Regions from separate parts of the Vibrio apostichopi genome, predicted to be linked through region 1. Evidence: predicted binding sites of a transcription regulator. Region 1 holds the regulator's gene; each other region holds the start of a gene.

Region 1 (7,811 bases):
GCGCCTTATGAGCACGCATGATGGCAACATCACGAGCGTGGTAGCGCAGGCTATCTTGCTGCTTATAAGAGGCGTCGTGCTCTTCATCGACAATGATAATGCCCAAATCAGCAAACGGCGTGAACAGAGCCGAGCGCGTACCAATCACGATGCCAGCTATCTTATCGCGGGCTGATAGCCATGCATTGAGTCGCTCAGAATCGTTTAATCCAGAGTGGATAACCTCAACAGGCACATTAAAGCGTCGCTTAAAGCGGTTAATCGTTTGTGGAGTCAGGCCAATCTCAGGTACCAAGACTAACGCTTGCTTGCCTTGGTCGAGAATCGGTTTGATCATATTTAGGTAGACCTCGGTCTTACCTGAACCAGTGACACCCTCTAGCAAGAAGCACCCAAAATCGGTTTGGCTATTTACTGTCGCAATCGCGATGGCTTGCTCTGCATTGAGTTTAGGCTTGTCTTGGTCGTTTTCGAGTTCAACTGGCCATGGTTTACGCTTCGGCTTTTTCTCTACCGACTCAATCCAGCCTTTTTCTTCCAATGTCTTAAGTACCGCGCTGCCCACCTCTTCATCGATGAACTCTTGATGAGGAACCGCGCCGTGTTCAAGCATGTGCATTACTTTGGCTTGTTTGACCGCGCGACCAAAGCCTTGCATCAGTTGATCTCTACCTGATGGGGTCAGTTGCCATTCGACAAGCGTTGCGAAATCGGCCGCTTTGCCTTTTCGTAAAGCGCTTGGCAGAGCGTTAGCTAAGGTTTCACCCAGTGGGTACTGATAGAACTGACTGCACCATACCAAGAGTGAGTAGACCGATTCAGGCCAAACGGGTTGGTTATCTAATAAGGCTTTAATTGGCTTGAGCTTGTCGAGATCGAATTCTGATTCGTTAACCAGAGCCGTCACGATACCGGTTAAGGTTTGTCGTCCAAAAGGCACAGAGACTCGACCACCAATAATCGGAAATAGGTGGCTAGGAATCTTGTAATCGAACTGCTTGTCGAGTGGAACAGGCAGTGCCACACGGGCAATCATTGGACGCATAAAGGGACGGCTTTATCTGAGTTGACGAGAGCGAACAGTCTAATGGATAAGGGCGTTAAATTCGAGGAGCAGTTTAGATGACAGAGCTTACTTGAGGCTTGAATGCTACTGGAGCCATAAAATAACGCTTAATAGAGGGTTTAAGGACTGTGTTGGTGAAAAATGTATCAAATCAGTTGATCCTACCTCACAGATTCATTACTATACTGCGCCTTAAAGGTATGGCTTTATCGCTTTTTAGTGATGCTGCGGTGTCTTTATTTTATTTTTTAACAACGTGTGGTGTCCGGCTTAGAATCGGATGGCGACACGGCCTAATTGAGGTTATCCCATGAAAGCTGGAATCCACCCAGAATACAAAGCAGTAACAGCAACTTGTTCTTGCGGCAACACATTCGAATTCAACTCTACTCTAGGTAAAGATGGTATTCACCTAGACGTATGTGACAAATGTCACCCATTCTACACTGGTAAGCAACGTATCGTAGATACAGGCGGCCGTGTAGATCGCTTTAACAAGCGTTTCGGTGCTCTTTCTAGCAAGAAGTAATTCTCGCTATTTAGACATGAAAAAGGACACTTCGGTGTCCTTTTTTGTTGCCTGACATTTGAGACAACCCTGACTTTTGCAATGCTCTCCGCTTATGTCGACGACAGACTGTCGATTTGAGTTTGGCTCCATCACTTTCCCCCTAATCACTCTTCCCTAGAAATCCGCTCGAAAGTTCAACAAGCGATAGTAATTTCAACTGCTCACTGGTCTTATTAGTAGTGAAATCTCGTTTTTTAATGAGACAGAGGCTTTAACCACCTAGGAACTTTGAAGTACATCTATTAACATGAACAAGATCCCCCAAATAATAATATCCTAGGAACCTACACCTATGTCTGAAGACAGCCGCCAAGACCAATCCTCTCAAGAATTATCGCCTCAAGAACGATTCCGTCAGCAAGCTCTTGATTATCATGAGTTCCCAATTCCAGGCAAAATTGCCGTAGCACTGACGAAGCCTGCAAACTCTGCAGAAGATCTAGCACTTGCATACAGCCCAGGCGTGGCTGAGCCTGTTCGCGAGATCGCACAGAACGTTGATAACGTCTATAAATACACAGGTAAGGGCAACATGGTTGCTGTTATCTCTAACGGTACTGCGATTCTTGGCCTAGGTAACCTTGGTCCTATTGCTTCTAAACCTGTAATGGAAGGTAAAGCGCTACTGTTTAAGCGTTTTGCTGGTTTAGATTCTATCGATATTGAAGTAAAACACCGCACAATCGATGAGTTCGTTGATACGGTTGCGAATATCGCAGATACATTCGGTGGTATTAACCTAGAAGACATCAAAGCACCAGATTGTTTTGAGATTGAACGTCGCCTGATTGAGCGTTGTGATGTACCTGTATTCCACGATGACCAACACGGTACTGCGATTGTAACGGCAGCGGGTATGCTGAACGCGATTGAGCTTCAAGGTAAGAAACTGGAAGAGTGTAAGATCGTTTGTTTAGGTGCTGGCGCAGCGGCTGTAGCATGTATGGAGCTACTGATTAAGTGTGGCGCTCAGCGTGAGAAGATCTACATGCTTGACCGTAAAGGTGTGATCCACACTCGTCGTGATGACCTAAACGAATACAAAGAGCTGTTCGCAAATAACACTGACAAGCGCACGCTTGAAGATGTTATCGAAGGCGCTGACCTGTTCTTGGGTGTATCGGGTCCTAATTTGCTACCAGCTGAAGCACTAACGTTGATGGCTGATAAGCCTGTTGTGTTTGCATGTTCAAACCCAGATCCAGAGATCAAGCCTGAGCTTGCTCATGAAGTTCGTTCTGACCTGATTATGGGTACTGGCCGCAGTGATTACCCTAACCAAGTAAACAACGTACTTTGTTTCCCATTCATTTTCCGTGGTGCGCTAGATGTGCGTGCGAGCGAAATCAATGACGAAATGAAATTGGCTGCTGTTAAAGCGATTCGTGAACTGGCGAAAGAAGAAGTTCCGGCTGAAGTACTGGCTGCTGCGGGTGAAACTGCATTGGAGTTCGGTAAAGGTTACATCATTCCTAAGCCAATGGACCCACGTCTACTTCCTCGCGTAGCAAAAGCTGTAGCGGAAGCGGCGGTTGAGTCTGGCGTTGCTCGTATTGAGATGCCTGCTAACTATATGGCTTAATAGCTTGTTATAGCTTGTTCGCGACTGCTCTATTGAGCGAAAAGAATAATAAAAAACCGACCCATTAGGAGTCGGTTTTTTTATGTCTATCATTCACTGCGCAGTCATAGAGGGCGTAGTGGTTGATGTTACAAATAGGGTTCAGTTATCGCGAATCAATATTGAAGGCAGTGACTGAGTTATTGTTATTCTTCGTCAAACGCTTCGAACTCGATACCCATCTCTGTCATCAGTTTTTTCACTTCAGTCGGAATATCGTCTGGACGGTCTTTACGAAGGTCTTCATCCGTTGGTAGTGGTTGGCCTGTGTACGCATGTAGAAAGGCTTCGCACAGTAGCTCACTGTTTGTTGCATGGCGTAGGTTATTAATCTGGCGGCGAGTGCGCTCGTCAGTAAGAACCTTTAACACTTTTAGAGGGATAGAAACTGTAATTTTCTTTACTTGTTCGCTTTTCTTTCCATGCTCAGCATATGGGCTTATGTATTCACCATTCCAGTCGGCCATTGCGTACCTTCATCACTTTAGTTGTTAGAATAAATTAATAGTGGTGATTTTAGCGGGATTTACTGCCATAAGCAAAGACATATGGACGTCTAGAAGTGTTGACGTCTCACGTTTATGAAAGTAAAGTGAATAACATATATCTAACACAGCCGCAAAATGCCGACAAGCAGCTGTGATTCTCAGACGCAAAACTTGTAAGGAAGCACCTATGAGCAGCCGGAAGCCAGCAACCATCGCAGTACGTACTGGTATCGAGTCAGACACGCAACACCATGCCGTTGTCCCACCTATTTATCTTTCGACTAACTATGGGTTTCCCGCTTTTGGTGAAGTGCCAAAGTATGATTATACCCGTTCTGGTAACCCAAACCGTGGTTTATTAGAAACGGCACTGTTCGAGCTTGAATCGGGCAAAGGCGCAGTTGTTACTAACTGCGGTACTTCGGCGCTTAACTTATGGGTTTCGGCTTTCTTAGGTGGCGATGATCTTATTATTGCACCGCACGACTGCTACGGCGGCACTTACCGTCTGTTTAACACACGCTCACTCAAAGGTGACTTCAAAGTTCTGTTTGTTGATCAATCGGATCAAGCAGCGCTGGATGCGGCGATCGCGCTTAAGCCAAAGTTGATCTTAATTGAAACACCATCGAACCCATTGGTTCGTGTGGTTGATATTGCAGAAACTTGCCGCAAAGCGAAAGAAGTGGGTGCACTGGTTGCTGTCGACAACACGTTTTTGACACCTGTGTTCCAAAAGCCTTTAGAGCTGGGTGCTGATTTTGTTATCCACTCAACCACTAAATACATCAACGGACACTCGGATGTTATTGGTGGCGTTGTGGTCACCAAAACTGAAGAGCACGCTGAAGAGTTAGCATGGTGGGGCAACTGTATTGGTGCGACCGGCACACCATTTGATAGCTACATGACGCTACGTGGTATTCGTACGCTAGGTGCGCGTATGCGTGTTCACGAAGAGAGCTCACGTGAAATTCTGACGGCTCTGCAACAACAAGACCTGGTGGGTACGATTTACCACCCAAGCCTGCCTGAACATCCGGGTCACGAGATCGCCAAGAAACAGCAGTTGGGCTTTGGTTCCATGCTGAGCTTTGAGTTTGCGGGCTCTTTTGAAGCGCTTAAATATTTTGTCGATAAGTTAGAGCTATTTTCTTTGGCTGAATCACTGGGTGGTGTTGAAAGCTTGATTTGTCACCCTGCGTCGATGACTCACCGTGCGATGGGTGAAGAAGCATTGGCTGAAGCGGGTGTTTCTCAACAACTACTGCGCCTTTCTGTCGGCCTTGAAGATGCAGAAGACCTAATCGACGATCTCAAGCAAGCCTTCGAAAGAACACAAGGCTTTATCGCTGAAGGGGAGGGTTAATAATGGCAACCTTTCGCCAGCTACATAAATTTGGTGGCAGCAGTTTAGCGAACCCTGAATGTTATCAACGCGTGGTCAACATTCTTAGAGAATACTCATCAGCCACTGACTTGGTCGTGGTATCGGCAGCGGGTAAAACAACCAACCGTTTGATTGAGTTTGTTGAAGCGCTCGACAAAGATGGCCGTATTGCTCATGAATGCCTACAAACCCTTCGTCAGTTCCAGCTTGAACTGATTGAAGCATTACTTGAAGGCGAAGCCGCTTCTCAACTAACGGCAACCATCCAACAAGAATTTACCGCTTTGGGTGAGCTCACTGCTCCCTTGAGCGAAGCACAAAAAGCGCAAGTGCTTGGTCATGGTGAGGTTTGGTCTTCACGTTTGTTGGCGACGTTGTTGTGCCAGCATGACTTACAAGCGGTTGCTCAAGATGCGCGTGCCTTTTTACGTGCAGAAGCGGGTGCTCAACCTGAAGTTGACCGCGCACGCTCTTACCCTCTGATTAAAGAAGCCTTAGCGCAGCATGCCCATTGTCGCGTGGTGATTACGGGCTTTATGGCTCAAAACTGCGAAGGCGAAACGGTACTGCTCGGTCGTAACGGTTCGGATTACTCAGCAACTGTGATTGGTGCTCTAGCTGAAGTTGAACGTGTGACTATTTGGAGTGACGTGGCGGGTGTATACAGCGCAGATCCTCGTTTGGTTTCGGATGCGTGCTTACTGCCTCTGCTTCGCCTTGATGAAGCGAGTGAATTAGCTCGTTTAGCGGCTCCAGTGCTACACAGCCGAACGCTACAGCCTGTGGCTCAAAGTGCTATGGACTTAAGCTTACGCTGTAGCTATCAGCCGGAGGCGGGCTCTACACAGATAGAGCGTGTACTGGCATCGGGTCGTGGTGCAAAAATCATTACCTCTTTGGATGAAGTTCTTATCGTGCAACTGACTTTTGGTCACGGTCATGATTTCGATCGTCTAGAGAGTGAAGTCCTTGAAGGGCTTAAGCGCGCTCAATTAGAGCCGCTTGCTTTCGAGCTTGAACCGGATCAGCACTGCTTGCGTCTTGCTTACACAGAAGAGATCGCTGGTGGCGCTCTGGAGTATCTACAAGACCACGCGATTGAAGCTGAGATTAAGCTCAAAGAAGGTTTCTCTTTGATTGCGGCGGTAGGTGCGGGTGTGACTAAGAACCCGAACCATTGCTACGGTTTTTACCAGCAACTGAAGAGCTCACCGGTTGAATTCATTTCAGAAGCGAACTCAGGCTTGAGCTTAGTGGCTGTGATTCGTAAGAGTGAAACATCAAGCCTTGTGAAAGGTATTCACTCTCAACTCTTCCAAGCGCAGAAGCGTGTTGCGATTGCTTTATGTGGCAAGGGCAATATTGGTTCAAGTTGGTTAAGCCTGTTTGCTGAGCAAAAAGCGGAACTTGAAAAGCGTCGTGGAATGAACTTTGAATTAGTTGCGGTAGTTGATAGCCAAACCTATTGGTTCGACGACCAAGGTATTGATGCGACTTCAGTTGGTAAACGCTTTGATGACGAAGCGATTGCCAACAACGGCAACGACTGGCTAGAACGTTTGGGTTCAATTCAAGGCTACGATGAAGCGGTTGTTTTAGATGTGACGGCAAGCCCTGTGCTTGCTGCAAAATACCTGCAAGTCGCACAACAAGGTATTCACCTGATCTCGGCTAACAAGGTGGCAGGTTCTGCATCAAGCGAGTATTACCATCAAGTGCAAGATGCTTTCGCTAAGATCAGCCGTCATTGGTTGTACAACGCGACAGTAGGTGCTGGCTTACCGATTAACCACACGGTTCGTGACCTGCGTGAAAGCGGCGATGACATCATCGCGCTATCGGGTATCTTCTCGGGCACGCTATCTTGGTTGTTCCAACAGTTCGATGGCACGGTGCCATTCAGTGAGTTGGTTGACTTAGCGTGGCAGCAAGGCCTCACTGAGCCCGATCCTCGCGCTGACCTCGATGGCTCAGACGTGATGCGTAAGCTGGTGATTCTGGCGCGTGAATCGGGTTTAGATATTGAACCTGAAAACGTGAAAGTAGAATCATTGGTACCTGCAGAGTTACAAGACCTGTCGGTGGATGACTTCTTTGATAAGGCCTCTGTGCTGAGCGAAGAGTTGGCTGAGCGTTTAGAAAAAGCGCATTCTCAGCAGAAGGTTCTACGTTACGTAGCGCGTTTAGAGAAGAATGGTAAGGCAACGGTAGGCGTTGAAGCGCTATCTAAAGAACATGCATTGGCGAACTTACTGCCTTGCGACAACATCTTTGCGATTGAGAGTAAATGGTATAAAGATAATCCATTGGTTATTCGTGGCCCAGGTGCTGGTCGTGAAGTGACAGCAGGTGCGATTCAGTCGGACCTAAACAGAATGTCTAGCCTGTTTTAATACTTAGAGCGGTTGGCTTAATAGTCAGATCAATTGCTTTAATACTCAGATAAATTGTTTTAGCGCGTAAATAGCATACTATTCACTAAGATAAATAAGGCTGAAAGCACGATGTGTTTTTCAGCCTTTTTTCTACCTTATTTCTGCTTTGCGACCCATCTAACGACTTGAGTTTTCCTCACGATCTACTTGAGAAAAATTCATAATCGATCTGTTGACATTAAATCGTATTCAATACATCCTACAGACATATAGACGTCTAAACGGCGTTCGAAGGATTTA
Region 2 (7,811 bases), 520 kb from region 1:
TGTTTTGATCGCTTGTCTAATGCGAGTCTACTTACGCCTAAAATGCGTTTGCTGGGTCGAGATCTTAACTCTGAAGAAGTGGCTGAAGACGAAGAGCCGAGCTGGCAGGTGTTGTACACGACGTTTGTTCATACCTGTTCACCGCTGCGCAGTGGTGACAGCTTATTGCCGATCCCTTTGTACCGCAATCCACCGACTTTTAATGGCGACCATAAAGCCGTGTTGAAATGGCAGACCGAATGGCAGGCCTGCGATGAAGTCCAAATGGGTGGTGGTTGTCGTGCTGAACACGCCACTTTAACTGAGATCAGTGATACCAAAAGCGTATTGTTCAAACGTGGTTGGGGTTTAAGAGGGCGTATTGAGTATCTCACTAAGATCCCAACGTATTACTACTTATACCGTGTGGGTGGCATTAGCTTAAAAGCTGAAAAAGAGCGCAAATGTCCGCAATGTGGTGGTGAATGGCTGCTAGATGCGCCGATCCACGACATTTTCTATTTCAAGTGTGACGACTGCCGTCTGGTATCAAACATCTCTTGGGATCATATTAAGTAATCCATTTCGCTCTATTCTAGATTCAAGGTATCGAAGTATGAGCCAATATTTCGATACTTGTTCCTCTGATTTTCTCCCTGCTAGCTTCCCGTTTATTTCTCTTTTTATCCCTTAATTTTGATCGTTTATCAGTATTGGGAAAACCAATCTGGTCGAACGAATTTAGTACTTAAACACGTCCATTCTGTGTTTTATCTCTCGCTCTGTAGCCCTCAAGTATTCACCAAGATAATTCCACACCCATCAACTTTTGATCATTTCAATAGTTAACTGGATCACAGTAATCAATCAGTTCTCTTCCAATTTATATTCCTCTCAATATAAATGGGACCGGTCCCATGGGAATGTTCCCATTTATAAAAATAACGTAATTCTAGATCTTAAAGGAATGGACGATGAAACTGTTACCTATTGCTGCTGCACTCTCTACTGCTTTACTTACACCTAATTTATACGCTGATGAAACCACGCCATTGGAGTTCAATGGCTACATGCGCGGCGGCGTTGGCCTGAGTAATGAAGGTGGATCAAATAGCAAATGGGAGGTGAGTAAAGTTGGCCGACTCGGCAACGAAAATGACCTGTATGGTGAGTTTGGTTTTAGAAAAGAGGTGTATGCCGAGGACGACGTTTCATTTTTAGTTGATTCCATGTTGTCGTACTGGCAAGGCCAAGATGAGAACGCCGCGGATAAAAGCGTTGATGTGGTGCAATTGAATGTTCAAGCGGTCGGGCTTTTTGAAGATAAGGACATTGGAATTTGGGCGGGTGAGCGCTACTACCAGCGTCATGATGTACACATCGTTGATAATTACTACTGGGATGTCAGTGGTATTGGTGCTGGCGTAGAGCACATCAATATGGGCCCAGGTAAATTATCGGTCGCTTTGATTCAAGACACCGTGACGGGCGATGTTTTTGATGGCAAAGAGACGACAGCCATGATTGCTGACGTGCGCTATGCAGGAATTCCACTGTGGAACAATGCGGATCTTGAGGTCGGTATTGATATGAACTTCGCCAATGAAAAACAAGGTCAAACGGTGGATGCGGATGACAGCATAATGCTAACGGCAAGCTTGAATCAAAATCTTACTGGTGGCTTCAACAAAACCATTCTTCAAGTCGCTAACTCTGGCTATGCCGAGCAGATGACAACCTTTGGTACCGGTAAGGGCATCGTACGTGATGCAAACAATAATGACGCCGAGGGCTTTCGATTGATTAACTGGGGTGTGCTTGCGATTGGTGAGAACATCGAGTTTGGCCATACTGTTCGTTATGCCATGTCGACGGGTGTGGGTGCGAATAATAGCGATGATGACTCTTTCAGTGCAGTCATTCGTCCGCTTTACAAGTGGGACAAGCGCATGCGTACCATCCTTGAAATTGGTGGTTTTGTTGAAACCATTAATAACCAAGATGGGGCGGGTGGCAAGTTTACTGTGGCTCAGGCTTGGGTACCGCAAGTGGGTTTTTGGTCGCGTCCTGAATTTCGTATTTTTGCGACTTACCTAAACGATGCTGAAAACGACAATGCCTTCGGTGAAGGTAAAAACAGCGAAATGAGTGTTGGCATGCAAGTGGAAGCTTGGTGGTAAGCTGACTCTTTTAGCCAATGGCAATCAATAAAAAAGGGGCTGACGTTGAGTCAGCCCCTTCGGGTATCTATACGATGCTGTAGTTTAGGTGATTACCAACCTTTAACTACGCCACCTTGGAAGATATCAGAAGCTGCGTTGTATACTTCTTCAGTTTGGTAAGCTTTAACGAAGTTCTGTACGTTTTCAGCGTTTAGGTTGTCTTCACGAGAAACGATTAGGTTTACGTATGGAGAATCTTTGTCTTCAACGAAGATACCGTCTTTTTGCGGAGTCAGGTTGATAGAGCTCGCGTAAGTCGTGTTGATGATAGACAGTGCTACGTCATCTAGAGAGCGAGGAAGTTGCGCCGCGTCTAGTTCAACAATTGTTAGGTTCTTAGGGTTCTTAACGATGTCACGAACGGTAGCTAGAAGACCAGCACCTTCACGAAGCTCAAGTAGACCTTGTTGCTCAAGAAGAAGCAGAGAACGACCTAGGTTAGTTGGATCGTTAGGTACCGCAATACGAGCACCGTCTTGGATTTCGTCTACAGATTTCACTTCTTTAGAGTAACCCGCAATTGGGTAAACAAACGTGTTACCAGCAATAGTTAGCTTGTAACCACGGTCAGCCACTTGCTGATCTAGGTACGGTGCGTGTTGGAATGCGTTGATGTCGATAGAGCCGTCATCCAGTGCTGCGTTTGGTGTTACGTAATCCGTGAAAGTCACTAGTTCAACGTCTAGGCCGTACTGCTCTTTTGCTACTTTAGCTGCAACTTCAGCAACTTGTGCTTCAGCACCTGCCATTACGCCAACTTTTACTTTAGAAGTGTCGACTTCTTTGTCACCACAACCTGCTAGTACTAGCGCTGATGCTGCTGCTGCGATAGTAAGTAAACCTTTAAGGTTAAATTTCATAATAATCTCCTTTTAATAACTCTATTTAATTTGGTTCAGACGACTTTGAGTGTGGTCTGTAAGTCGTTATCTGTGGTCAACACGGCGAACTAATGAATCACCGATTGATTGAATAATTTGTACCAGCACAATCAACATCACTACCGTCACAGCCATGATAGTCACATCATAACGGTGGAATCCGTAACGAATCGCGACATCACCTAGGCCGCCACCACCTACGGTACCTGCCATTGCTGAGTAGCTCACCAGCGTTACTAATGTAATCGTTACTGAGTTGATGATAGTCGGTAGTGCTTCAGGAAGCAGAACCTTATTGATGATTTGTGTTGGTGTTGCGCCCATTGATTGAGCCGCTTCTACTAGACCTGTTGGTACTTCAAGTAGCGCACTTTCGATAAGTCGAGCCACGAATGGGATAGCGCCAATCGTCAATGGAACAATCGCTGCTGTTGTACCGATGAAGGTACCAATCAGCATCTTAGTCAGTGGGATAATCGCAACCATCAGTACTAAGAAAGGCACTGAACGACCCACGTTCACAACCGCACCGAGAATTTTGTTTAGCTTGGTGTTCTCTAACAGACCACCTTTTTTAGTCGTGTGTAGAATCACGCCTAATGGGATACCGACAGCGAAGCCAACAATGCCCGCTACTGCAACCATGTAAAGTGTTTCGCCTGTTGCGCCTAATAGAAGGTTACCGTTAAGGCTGATCCAGTCAGCAATCTCGTTGAAACTAAAGGACATAACCAAGTACCTCTACTTTTACATTGTTGTCGCGTAGGAATTGAATAGCAGCATTATCATCGGCTTCATTACCGAACAGTTCTGCGACCATCATGCCGAACTTAACGCCGCCTGCGTAATCTAGGTCTGAACTTAAGATGCTGACATCGATATTAAATTTACGTGCAATTTGTGTCATTAGCGGTGCATCAACGGTTGCGCCAGTAAACTCAAGACGTACCAACGGGTAGCTGCTGTTTACGCGAGTTTCTTGCAAGCGTGCTTGGTAATCTTCAGGAATCGTCAGATCCAAGGTTGAGCGAATAAATTGATGCGCCAGTTCTGTCTTAGGGTGTGCAAAGATGTCACCGACAGTGCCTTTCTCTACTAATTCACCACCGCCAATGATCGCCACTTCGTGACAAATGCTTTTCACTACATCCATTTCATGAGTAATAAGCAGGATAGTGATGTTCAGCTTGCGGTTGATTTCACGCAGTAGCTCAAGAATAGATTGAGTCGTTGCAGGGTCCAGTGCACTGGTCGCTTCATCACACAACAATACTTTCGGGTCAGATGCCAGTGCGCGAGCAATCGCAACACGCTGCTTTTGACCGCCACTCAAGTTCGCAGGGTAGGTATCACGCTTGTCTGATAGGCCTACAAGGTCAAGTAACTCACTGACTTTCGCCTCAATAACCGCTTTATCTTTACCGGCAAGCTCTAAAGGCAGTGCTACATTGTTAAATACAGTACGAGAAGACAGCAGGTTAAAGTGCTGGAAGATCATGCCGATGTTACGACGCGCTTCGCTGAGTTCTGATTTGCTGAGTTTTGTTAGGTCAATACCGTCAACAATCACTTCACCTGAGGTCGGGGCTTCCAACATGTTTACACAGCGGATTAGGGTACTTTTGCCTGCACCTGAAGAGCCAATGACTCCAAAGATTTGACCTTGAGGAATGTGGAGGTTGATATCAATTAAGGCATTGATTTCTTTAGTGCCTTGATAGAAAACCTTGTTGACTTGATTCACTTTAATCATAGGGAAACTCGTGCAGGTAAAACAGAATAATATATCGATAGCTCGTTCGATTTACAGACGATGCTATGGTGTTCTATGATCTAAGTCAATAGATATTTTTACGTCTAGACGGCTAAACGTCGATCGTGTTGCTAGGTTAGAAACAAATCGTTAACGAACGCAAAACTAAATAGATAGTGATGAAGCAAATAAAGCGTGTAATAATTAATGATTAATAGAGAGTTGATAGAGAACTGAATTTTGTCTAAACCGGCTGTTTTTTTAGATCGTGATGGTGTGATTAACGTTGATCACGGCTACGTACATGATGAGCATGACTTTGAATACATCGATGGTGTATTTGAAGCGGCGAAAGCGTTTAAAGATATGGGCTATTTACTGGTACTTGTGACCAACCAATCTGGTATTGCTCGTGGCAAGTTTAGCGAAGATCGTTTTCTTTCTTTGACACAGTGGATGGATTGGAACTTTGTCGATAATGGCGTTGAGTTAGATGGTATCTATTACTGTCCTCATCATCCTGAACACGGCATTGGCGACTACAAACAAGATTGTGAATGTCGTAAGCCTAAACCAGGTATGTTCATTTCTGCTCGTGACTTTCTGAAAATTGATATGGCGAACTCTGTCATGATCGGCGATAAAGCTGAAGACATGATGGCAGCAGAAGCCGCTGGTGTTGGTACTAGAGTGTTGGTGAGAACCGGTAAACCCGTGACTGAAAAGGGTGAGGCACTTGCCAGTGTCGTGCTGGATAGTATTAAAGATGTACCAGCATATTTGAAAGGCTAAACACAGACCTATCGCTCAGTATGCAAATGAGTGTTGTTCACTATATTTGCCCACTATATAAAGATGAGGAACGAAGTATGAAAGCTATGTTAGTAGCATCTCTATGTTCAGTTGCATTAGTCGGGTGCTCTAAATCAGCAGCTCCTGAGACTGAGAGCGCAACATCGGATAATCAATTCGTGACTTATCAATGTGAGTCTGACGTTTCGTTTGAAGTGGCTTACCTTGATAATGAAAAAGCGGTATTACGTCTCCCTGAGAATGAATACCGTCTGACTCAAGTTCCAGCAGGTTCAGGGACGAAATACATCTTAGATGATGGAACCTCGGAACTGATTAACAGCGTCACTTTACGTACTAAAGGTGACAACGCACGTCTAGAACTTGGTCGTGTCGTCTATCGAAATTGCCAAAAGTAAGTCATAGTAACCGCTAGGATTTACAAACAGTTAAGTGAGGGATTAGCCCTCACTTTTTCTTCTCTTCCCTTTAACGTTAGACTTTTTATGAGCAAAAAACTCACTATTCTCGATATTGCTAAGCTGTCCGGTGTTGGTAAGTCAACCGTATCACGCGTTCTGACCAATGATCCAAAAGTGAAACCTGAAACCCGTGAAAGGGTGGAGAGAGTAATTCAAGAATCTGGGTACACGCCTTCAAAGTCTGCGCAGTCGATGCGTGGTGGCAGTCAAAAAGTCATCGGTGTCATCATTTCTCGTCTGGACTCTCCCTCTGAAAATAAAGCGGTTAGCACCATGCTGGCTGAGTTATATCGAGCGGATTACGACGTGGTGATCATGGAAAGTCAGTTAGATAGAGAAAAAGCCAATGAGCATCTTCAGGTTCTTAAGCGTCGCAATGTAGATGGCATCATTGTGTTTGGCTTTACTGACTGCGATATTCCTGCAATCGAAGCTTGGGAACACAAAGCCGTAGTGATTGCTCTGGATACCGAGAACGTAACGTCGATTAACTACGATAACCAACAGGTGATCAATAGTGCGTTAACGCATCTATCGGATCAGGGGATCTCTGATGTTGGCTTCATTGGCGTTGATCCTAGCGATAAATCAACCGGTGAGCTTCGTCTTAAGGCCTACCTGGATTGGTGTGAAGTCACAGGCTCGATCGCCAACTATCGTACTGGTCAACTTCATCATGAAAGTGCTTATCAGTTGGTGGATGAGGTGCTTGCTCCTGCGACTCAAGCGATTGTGTGTGCCAGTGACACATTGGCTCTTGGCGTAATCAAACGTCTACAAGAGCTACAACGTGAAGATGTGGTGGTGACCGGTGTCGGTGGCAATGATCTTCTCTCTTTCTTGTTCCCGCGAGTATTTAGCATTGATCCCGGGTATCAATCTGCAGGCAAGTTGGCCGCTAATCTATTGATATCTCAGCTTTTAGGCAATTCAGAGATCTCTCATCACACTCAATCTCCGATTCTATAATCCACTCAATCAAGCGAAATTGAACTGCTTAGATTAAAATTAGAGTGTGATCTCTTTCAATTAATGGGACTGTTCCCATTTTAATTTATCATTTATGTGGGCATTATAATAACCGTAATTGGGAATGTTCCCATTAATCTAAATCCGAGTGGTTATAGCTGCATGGTTTAGATGAGTAATTGAATGAAACCAGGGTGGGGTAGTATGAGTAAGATAGCGAAGCAAGACGTTGCGCGTCTTATCGAGTTAGTCGGTGGCAAAGAGAATATTGCGAGTGTTAGCCATTGTCTGACTCGACTGCGTTTTGTATTGAACGATACGGAACAAGCGAACAAAGCAGAACTAGAGAAGCTTAAGCTGGTAAAAGGCTGCTTTACTAACGCAGGTCAATTCCAAGTGGTTATTGGCACCGAGGTTGATGAGGTGTACGCACTTCTGATTGAGCAAACTGGCAAAGATGCATCATCAAAAGATGAGGCGAAGTTGGCTGCTCGCCAGAACATGAACTTCCTTGAACGTGGTATCTCCCATTTAGCCGAAATTTTCGTACCACTACTGCCTGCCATTATTACTGGTGGTTTGATTCTTGGTTTCCGTAATGTGATTGGCGACATTCGCATGTTCGACGGCAAAACCTTGGTTGAAATCAGCCAATTCTGGGCAACCGTTCACTCTTTCTTATGGTTGATTGGCGAAGCGATTTTCTTCTTCCTACCGGTTGGTGTGTGTTGGG
Region 3 (7,811 bases), 1.1 Mb from region 1:
CAGTTTTCTGGATCGTGGTAACGAAGCAATGCTTTATGCAGACGACGTTGACGATCGCCTTTAGGCACTGGAACATCTTCACGTTTTTTGTATTTCACGCGCTTCAGAGGGTTGGTCTCTGAGTAGTACATCGACGTAGCATTACACATTGGCGATGGGTAGAAGTTCTGTACTTGGTCACACTCGTAGTTATGCTTTTTTAGCCACAACGCAAGGTTAAGCATGTCTTCATCTTCCGTGCCCGGGTGAGCAGAGATGAAGTAAGGAATTAGATACTGTTTCTTACCCGCTTCAGCGCTGTACTTCTCGAACATCTCTTTGAAACGATCGTAAGTGCCCATGCCCGGCTTCATCATCAGATCCAGAGGGCCTTTTTCAGTATGTTCTGGAGCGATCTTCAAGTAACCACCAACGTGGTGAGTCACAAGCTCACGTACGTATTCTGGAGACTCAATCGCAAGGTCATAACGAACACCTGATGCGATCATTACTTTCTTGATGCCCGGAACCTTTCTCGCTGAGCGGTAAAGGTCAATGGTGTGCTGGTGGTCTGTGTTCAGTTTTTCACAGATTTTAGGGAACACACATGATGGGCGACGACAGTTAATTTCAGCTTTAGGATCAGAACAACCTAAGCGATACATGTTCGCCGTTGGGCCACCCAAATCAGAAATGGTACCAGTAAAGCCAGGGACTTTATCTTTAATGTCTTCGATTTCATCCAAGATCGATTCTTTCGAACGGTTCTGAATGATTCGTCCTTCGTGTTCTGTGATTGAACAGAAAGAACAACCACCAAAACAACCACGCATGATGTTAACCGAGGTTTTGATCATGTCATATGCTGGAATCTTTGCTTTGCCATACATAGGGTGAGGAACACGCTTGTACGCAAGGCCAAACACGTAATCCATCTCTTCAGTTGCAAGAGGGATTGGCGCTTGGTTTACCCAAAGCTCGCGGTCACCGTGGCGTTGAATAAGAGCACGACCTGAATACGGGTTGGTCTCTAGGTGCAGAATACGGCTAGCGTGAGCGTAAAGAATACGGTCGTTATTCAGTTTTTCGAAACCAGGGATACGAACCGCAGTTGTTTTTGCATCGTGGCGAGAAGGGCGAATCGTGATTGGCTGCGCCTTTACTTCTTCTTTTTCGTCTTTCTTGGTATCACACTGCGTTTCTACTTCGTACGGGTTAACCGGAACGTAGGCTTTGTTCGGTTTTTCGATACGAGAAGAATCGATAATTTTGTAACCTTCAGGCGCTGCAGGCAGGTTGATTGCTGTACCGCGAATGTTTGTCAGCGTTGACATGTCTTCGCCGTCAGCAATGCGATGTGCCACTTCAACCAGTGCACGCTCGGCGTTACCGAAAAGAAGGATGTCTGCTTTTGCATCAAACAATACAGAGCGACGAACTTTATCAGACCAGTAGTCGTAGTGCGCAACGCGACGCAAGCTCGCTTCAATACCACCAAGAACGATTGGCGTGCCTTTGTAGGCTTCACGACAACGTTGAGAATAAATCAGAGTTGCACGGTCAGGACGCTTACCACCTTCATTGTTCGGTGTGTAGGCATCGTCATGACGAAGTTTGCGATCAGAGGTGTAGCGGTTGATCATGGAATCCATGTTACCCGCAGTGATGCCGAAGAATAGGTTAGGTCGACCCAGTTCCATGAAGGCATCTTTATTGTCCCACTTTGGTTGGGCAATGATGCCCACGCGGAAACCTTGAGCTTCAAGCAAACGGCCAATGATAGCCATACCAAAGCTAGGGTGATCGACATACGCGTCACCAGTTACAATAATAATGTCACAGCTATCCCATCCAAGAGCATCCATCTCCTTTCTACTGGTAGGCAAAAAGGGTGCTGTTCCGTAGCACTCGGCCCAGTATTTTTTGTGTTCGTGAATAGGAGTGATATCGCTGTACATATTTCAACCTCTGATTTTTGAGGCGGGAATTATAGCGGCATGAGCCTAGACTAGCCAGTAGAACATGCCCCTGTTAGTTCTGGTGTCTTTCGCCATTTTGCAGATAATGCTGACAAAAGAACCATACAACAGCATAGTTGAAGCCTTGAATAACGTCGCTAATTTGTGATTTTGATTAGTGTTCGCAGCAGTTTTTGATATTATTCGCGAAAATAAGTCTGAATAAGTAGATCCACAATGGTCGAATCATTATTAGTACAATTTGCTCCCATGCTATTAGGAGCCCAACTGATCTTAACTTTAATCTTAGTGAAGGGTGATATTTGCCCTGGCCAACGTGGCCGTATTCACAAGATGTTACCTGCGATTGGCGTGCTTTGGCTTGCTGTTGCTTCATTAAGAATTGAAGCGTTTCTGATCGTATTCGCTATCTTCTATTTCTATTCTCAAGTTCAAACTAAGAAGACACGTGATTCAGGCCCTATCTGGGTGATGTATCTTGCTTGTGGTTTGGCGTTGTCATATGTTGCTATCCAAGCAAGCGAACAGGTAAACCCAGTTGGTATTATTGCTACTGTGTTGTTGGTGGCTTTACTGGGTGCTTCTTTCGGACATTTACTGCTGACTATCGCAAGAACGCGCTTACAAGCATTTCACCGCGTTCTGCCTGTTGTGGGCGTATTGAGTGGCATGCTGGTGGTGTTGGCGACCGTGATTAACGTTTATTCATTGTCTGAAGCGCAACTAGAACCTGTTATTTCAACTTTGTTGTTTAGCTTTGCTTTGCTTATCTCTTCTATCGTGGTTTGGTGTTGGCATTTGCTGTTTGTCAAAACACCTGAGAAGTTGCAGTTAACGATAGCATTGCTGATGTTATTAGCGTCAGTGATTGGCTTAACACCGGTTTGGGCGTTGTAAGAGGCTGTCGAGTTCTCGAAACTTTTAGTTGATTAAATCAGTGGTAGCGAAAGAAGTGTGATCTGTTTTTAAGCATGCGGCTGGTAAGCGTTCTAAACTTAATTCTAATCGTGTGTTCGTTAGGAGTTCAGGATGGATTTAAGCAACGTCAAAGGTTTCGATAGCATTATCTTGCTCGGGATCGTCAACGAAAAGCTTCGTTTGGAATGTGATAGCTTTGAAGAGCTGGTCAGCATGTATGAAATGGATATAGAAAGTGTCGTCGGTAAGCTGGATATGCTTGGCTATCAATACGACCCACTGACTAATCAGTTCAAGTCTTATCCAAGATAAACATCGAATTGGCGCGTCATCGCTCGTGTTCAAACAAGTATCGTCCTCCAGTTGATACTGAATTGATGCTGAGAAAAAAGTCACAGATTATCTGTGACTTTTTTGTATCTGGCGTTTGCTTTTGGAGCTTGCATCTAATGTTGAACGCAGGCTCATTTAACTCAACAATCAATACCGTTAAACGACCTCAATCCCATCTAGGTGACTCTTACTTTGTTGTCTTGCCGTGCTAAAGAAAGCTTGCAGATAACGTTTGTCTTTCTCGGAGTTTCTTACCGCCGCAAATAGTCGTCTTGAAAGTCCTTTTCCCAGTGGTTTACTGGCAATTAACCCTTGTCTTGAAAACTCGCTGATCGCCCAGTTCGGTAATGCCGCAACACCTAAACCAGCCGATACCATTTGTACCAACATTAATGTGTTGTCTGCCTGTTTCCATTTCTTAGGCTCTACACCTGCCGGTTGCAAAAAGTGCTTCACAACATCAAGACGCTGTTTTTGAACCGGATAAGAGAGCATCGTGATATCGCTAAGATCTTGTGGATCGATGCTTGGCTTTTCTGCCAAAGGTGAGTTGATGGCGGTGATCAAACGCATCTCGAAATCAAAGAGCGGTTCGTAATGGACCTCTGAACGCGGTTGAATGTCTGAGGTGATCACCAAGTCCAACTCCCCAGCCATCAAAGCCGGCAGAGGTTCAAAACCAAAGCCTGATGAGAAATCGAGCGTCACGCTTGGCCAAGCAACTTGGTACTCCTTCAAAGCAGGCATTAACCATTGGAAGCAAGAGTGACATTCGATCGCCATGTGCAATCGACCATTCACATCCTCTTTCAGGCTCGCGAGTTCATTCTCTGCTTTGGCAATTCTTGGTTGTATCTCATCTGCGAGCTTAAGCAAGATCTCACCCTCAGAGGTGAATTTTACGGGCCTAGTTTTACGCAGGAAAAGCTGACCGCCAATACGAGCCTCAAGGTCTTTCAATTGGTGAGAAAGCGCCGACTGAGTCAGATGAAGAGAAGTCGCAGTGGCTGTAAGCGAGCCGCTGTCTCTCAAGGTGGTCAATGTTCGAAGGTGTTTAAGCTCTATCATGAGTATTCCTCATATTCCCTAAGCCAATTCAATATTTCTTAATAATCACCCTACGGTGTTTTTTATGTTTTGTAAACGTCTAGATGTCCAGATGGATTTAAACTGTTCATCTTTGGACGATTAAAGATGAATATTATTAATAAACAAGATGAATATTTGGACGTTGTCCATAGATCGGATTAGGGCGATAGTTTAGCCATCCAGACGCCTTTGTGAAAAGTGAAATCATCAAAGGCAGTCTGACCGGAAATTAAAATTATCGAATAAGGAACAGACTCATGACGACAACAACGCATATTCTTGGTTACCCACGCATCGGCGAAAAACGCGAACTTAAGTTCTCACTAGAGAAATACTGGCGTGGTGAGATTGACCAATCAGAACTTAAGCTGCTCGGCAGCGAGCTAAGAAATCGTAACTGGAATGTACAAGCCGACGCGAATCTAAGCTTTGCAACTGCGGGCGACTTCGCATGGTACGACCATGTTCTGACAACGACGTTACTTCTAGGCCACGTGCCAAAGCGTCATGCTGGTGGTTCAGGAGATGAAAAAGCCTTTCCAGATTTAGATACCTTGTTCCGCGTAGGTCGTGGTCAATCTCAAACGCAGCCAACCTGTTGTGGTGGTCAACATGGTTTGGAAAGTGGCACAAAAGACAGCTCAGCAGCGTCTGACATGACTAAGTGGTTCAACACTAACTATCACTATATTGTTCCTGAATTCAGTAAAGACGACTCATTCGAAGTGAGCTGGCCACAGCTGTTTGACGAAGTGAACGAAGCGATAAAAGCAGGACACAAGGTTAAGCCTGTACTTCTCGGCCCACTGTCTTACTTGTACCTAGGCAAAGAAGTGGAAGAGGGCTTTGACCGCTTAACCCTGTTGCCTCGCCTTCTTACTGCCTACCAAGCGATTTTGGCTAAACTTTCCAAGTTAGGTGTTGAGTGGGTGCAAATTGACGAACCTATTCTTTCTCTGGAACTTGAAAAGCGGTGGTCTGAATCATTCAAGTTGGCTTATCAAGTGATTCAAGGCGATGTAAAACTGCTGCTTACCACTTACTTTGATTCAGTGACTGACACGTTAGATAACATCGTAGAACTGCCCGTCAACGGTTTACACATCGACTTGGCTGCAGCACCGCAGCAACTTAATGAGGTGGTGAACAAGTTACCGGAAGATTGGGTGCTTTCTGCAGGGGCGATTAACGGTCGCAATGTGTGGCGTGCTGATTTGGCCGCGCATCTGGATCTACTACAGCCAGTGAAAGAGAAGCTAGGAGAAAAACTGTGGGTGGCAAGTTCATGCTCGTTGCTGCACAGCCCAGTGGATTTAGAATTAGAAGATTCGCTTAGCGAAGAAGTGAAGAGTTGGTTTGCTTTCGCGAAACAGAAAGTCACCGAGGTGAGTTTATTGGGAGCTGCGTTAGACGGCGATCAAAATGCCATTTTAGCTTGTGAGACGTACAGCCAGCCAATTGTTGCTCGTAAGAGCGCGACTCATGTCAACAAGCCTCAGGTACAAGCTCGCCTTAATACCATCACTAAAGCGTTAGCTGAGAGAAGTGCGCCTTATGCTGAGCGAGCGGCGCATCAGTCTGAAGTTCTCGGCTTACCGTTGTTACCAACCACAACGATTGGCTCTTTCCCGCAAACCGGTGAGATTCGCGTTCAACGTAGCGCCTACCGCACCGGTCAATTGAGTGAAGCGGAATATACCAACGCACTAAAAGGTCACATCGCGGATGCGGTCAAACGTCAAGAAGCACTCGATTTGGATGTGCTTGTGCATGGTGAAGCCGAGCGAAATGACATGGTGGAATACTTTGCAGAAAATCTAGCAGGCTTCCAAACCACCAAATTTGGTTGGGTACAAAGCTATGGTTCTCGCTGCGTGAAACCTGCGATTGTGGTTGCGGATATCGAGCGTGAAAAACCAATGACGGTAGAATGGTCGACCTATGCTCAATCTCTGACTTCAAAGCAAATGAAAGGAATGCTCACAGGACCTGTCACTATCTTGTGTTGGACATTCCCACGTGAAGACATCTCTCGCAAAGAGATCACCAACCAATTAGCGTTTGCGCTGCGTGATGAAGTGTCGGATTTGCAAGACGCTGGAATCAACATTATTCAAATTGATGAGCCTGCTATTCGTGAAGGCTTGCCGCTGAAAAAACGCGACCATGCAGAATACTTAGAGTGGGCGGTCGATGCCTTTAAGATTTCAGCAGCGAGTGCCAAGCCAGAGACTCAGATCCATACACACATGTGTTACAGCGAGTTCAACGAGATCATTGATTCAGTGGCGGCGCTAGATGCAGATGTGATTACCATTGAAACCTCTCGCTCGAACATGGAACTGCTGAAAGCGTTTGAAGAGTTCAATTACCCGAATGCGATTGGCCCAGGTGTTTACGATATTCACTCACCAAACATCCCATCAGAAGAGTGGATTGTTGATTTGCTGAAGAAGGCGGCAGAGAAAATCCCGGCAGAACGTTTGTGGGCAAACCCAGATTGTGGTCTTAAGACACGTAACTGGGCAGAGACAGAAGCTGCACTGACCAATCTTGTATCGGCGACTAAGACACTGCGTAAAGAGTGGGAATCGGCAGGAGTTTAAGTTTAGCTAACGTTAGGGTTTGATTACTCTCAAAAAACAAAGGCCTCGCAAATGCGAGGCCTTTCTACTTGGTGCTTATTCGAATCTCGAATTTAGCTGCTGCTCTGGCAAGTATCTTTGCTGATCAGCTTCTCAACCATCAATTGTCCGCGAGTATTGCGAATCTTGATGTTGTAAGCCAAGCCCATGTCGAGGTTTGCTCTTACTTCAGAGTTGGTGCAGTAGCTATTCACACTCATGTCTACAACTTGGTTCAAAGGCTTAGCACCTTTAGCGTCTTGGTTGTAGATCATCATGATCTCGATAACGGTGTTTTTTGCCAGTACACGCATAACTGACAATGGGCCATACTCAATTGGCAGGCCAGCCGATAAAACGCCAGCACGGTGTTGTGCCATCATTTCAAGCTGTCTTTGTTGGTCTTGCTCACTTGAAGCACAGCCTGCAAGCAGAGCTAAAGCCAGTGAACCAATAATCCATTTTTTCACGTTAAAATACTTTCTTGAATGGTTTTACGATGACATTTTGGTAGACACCAGCATCAATGTACGGGTCTGCGTCAGCCCATGCTTGTGCGTCTTCTAAAGAGTTGAACTCAGCAATTACAGTAGAACCTGTGAAACCCGCTTCACCAGGGTTATCTGAATCGATAGCGGGCATTGGACCTGCTGTTAGAAGTCGACCTTCATCGTGAAGTGTTTGTAGGCGTTCTAGATGTTGTGGGCGAACACTTAGGCGTTTTTCTAATGAGTTTTCGACGTCTTGAGAAAAAATCACGTACCACATGTTGAGATATCCTTATGTTACTTCACTGAATTAGAGCGATTAAATTATTTATCTGGCTAATTTACGCGAACTAATGGGTATTGGAAGAGCTAATGATAAGAAATTGTGAAATGGTGCGGCA

What was found. Region 1 encodes MetJ, which represses methionine synthesis genes. Its sites were predicted from a motif close to TTAGACNTNTANANGTCTAA; they were not measured.
Region 2: metN (methionine ABC transporter ATP-binding protein MetN) is a predicted target of MetJ. The motif match lies at 4,932-4,951, and genes of this name have one in related genera.
Region 3: metE (5-methyltetrahydropteroyltriglutamate--homocysteine S-methyltransferase) is a predicted target of MetJ. The motif match lies at 4,349-4,368, and genes of this name have one in related genera.

The regions. Positions count from the first base shown of each region.
Region 1 covers NZ_AP028067.1:3,497,444-3,505,254, reverse strand. The annotation lists gene priA (primosomal protein N') at 1-1,045, opposite strand, end outside; gene rpmE (50S ribosomal protein L31) at 1,377-1,595, shown strand; gene QUF19_RS15740 (malic enzyme-like NAD(P)-binding protein) at 1,930-3,219, shown strand; gene metJ (met regulon transcriptional regulator MetJ) at 3,405-3,725, opposite strand; gene QUF19_RS15730 (O-succinylhomoserine (thiol)-lyase) at 3,934-5,115, shown strand; gene QUF19_RS15725 (bifunctional aspartate kinase/homoserine dehydrogenase II) at 5,118-7,529, shown strand.
Region 2 covers NZ_AP028067.1:2,972,453-2,980,263, reverse strand. The annotation lists gene QUF19_RS13290 (Zn-ribbon-containing protein) at 1-558, shown strand, start outside; gene QUF19_RS13285 (carbohydrate porin) at 954-2,159, shown strand; gene QUF19_RS13280 (MetQ/NlpA family lipoprotein) at 2,252-3,061, opposite strand; gene QUF19_RS13275 (methionine ABC transporter permease) at 3,128-3,811, opposite strand; gene metN (methionine ABC transporter ATP-binding protein MetN) at 3,801-4,835, opposite strand; gene gmhB (D-glycero-beta-D-manno-heptose 1,7-bisphosphate 7-phosphatase) at 5,076-5,627, shown strand; gene QUF19_RS13260 (MliC family protein) at 5,705-6,046, shown strand; gene treR (trehalose operon repressor TreR) at 6,134-7,078, shown strand; gene treB (PTS trehalose transporter subunit IIBC) at 7,283-7,811, shown strand, end outside.
Region 3 covers NZ_AP028067.1:2,422,600-2,430,410, reverse strand. The annotation lists gene QUF19_RS10805 (YgiQ family radical SAM protein) at 1-1,844, opposite strand, end outside; gene QUF19_RS10800 (HI_1241 family integral membrane domain) at 2,175-2,855, shown strand; gene QUF19_RS10795 (DUF4250 domain-containing protein) at 2,988-3,188, shown strand; gene QUF19_RS10790 (LysR substrate-binding domain-containing protein) at 3,366-4,277, opposite strand; gene metE (5-methyltetrahydropteroyltriglutamate--homocysteine S-methyltransferase) at 4,556-6,904, shown strand; gene QUF19_RS10780 (GspS/AspS pilotin family protein) at 6,997-7,392, opposite strand; gene QUF19_RS10775 (YciI family protein) at 7,394-7,690, opposite strand.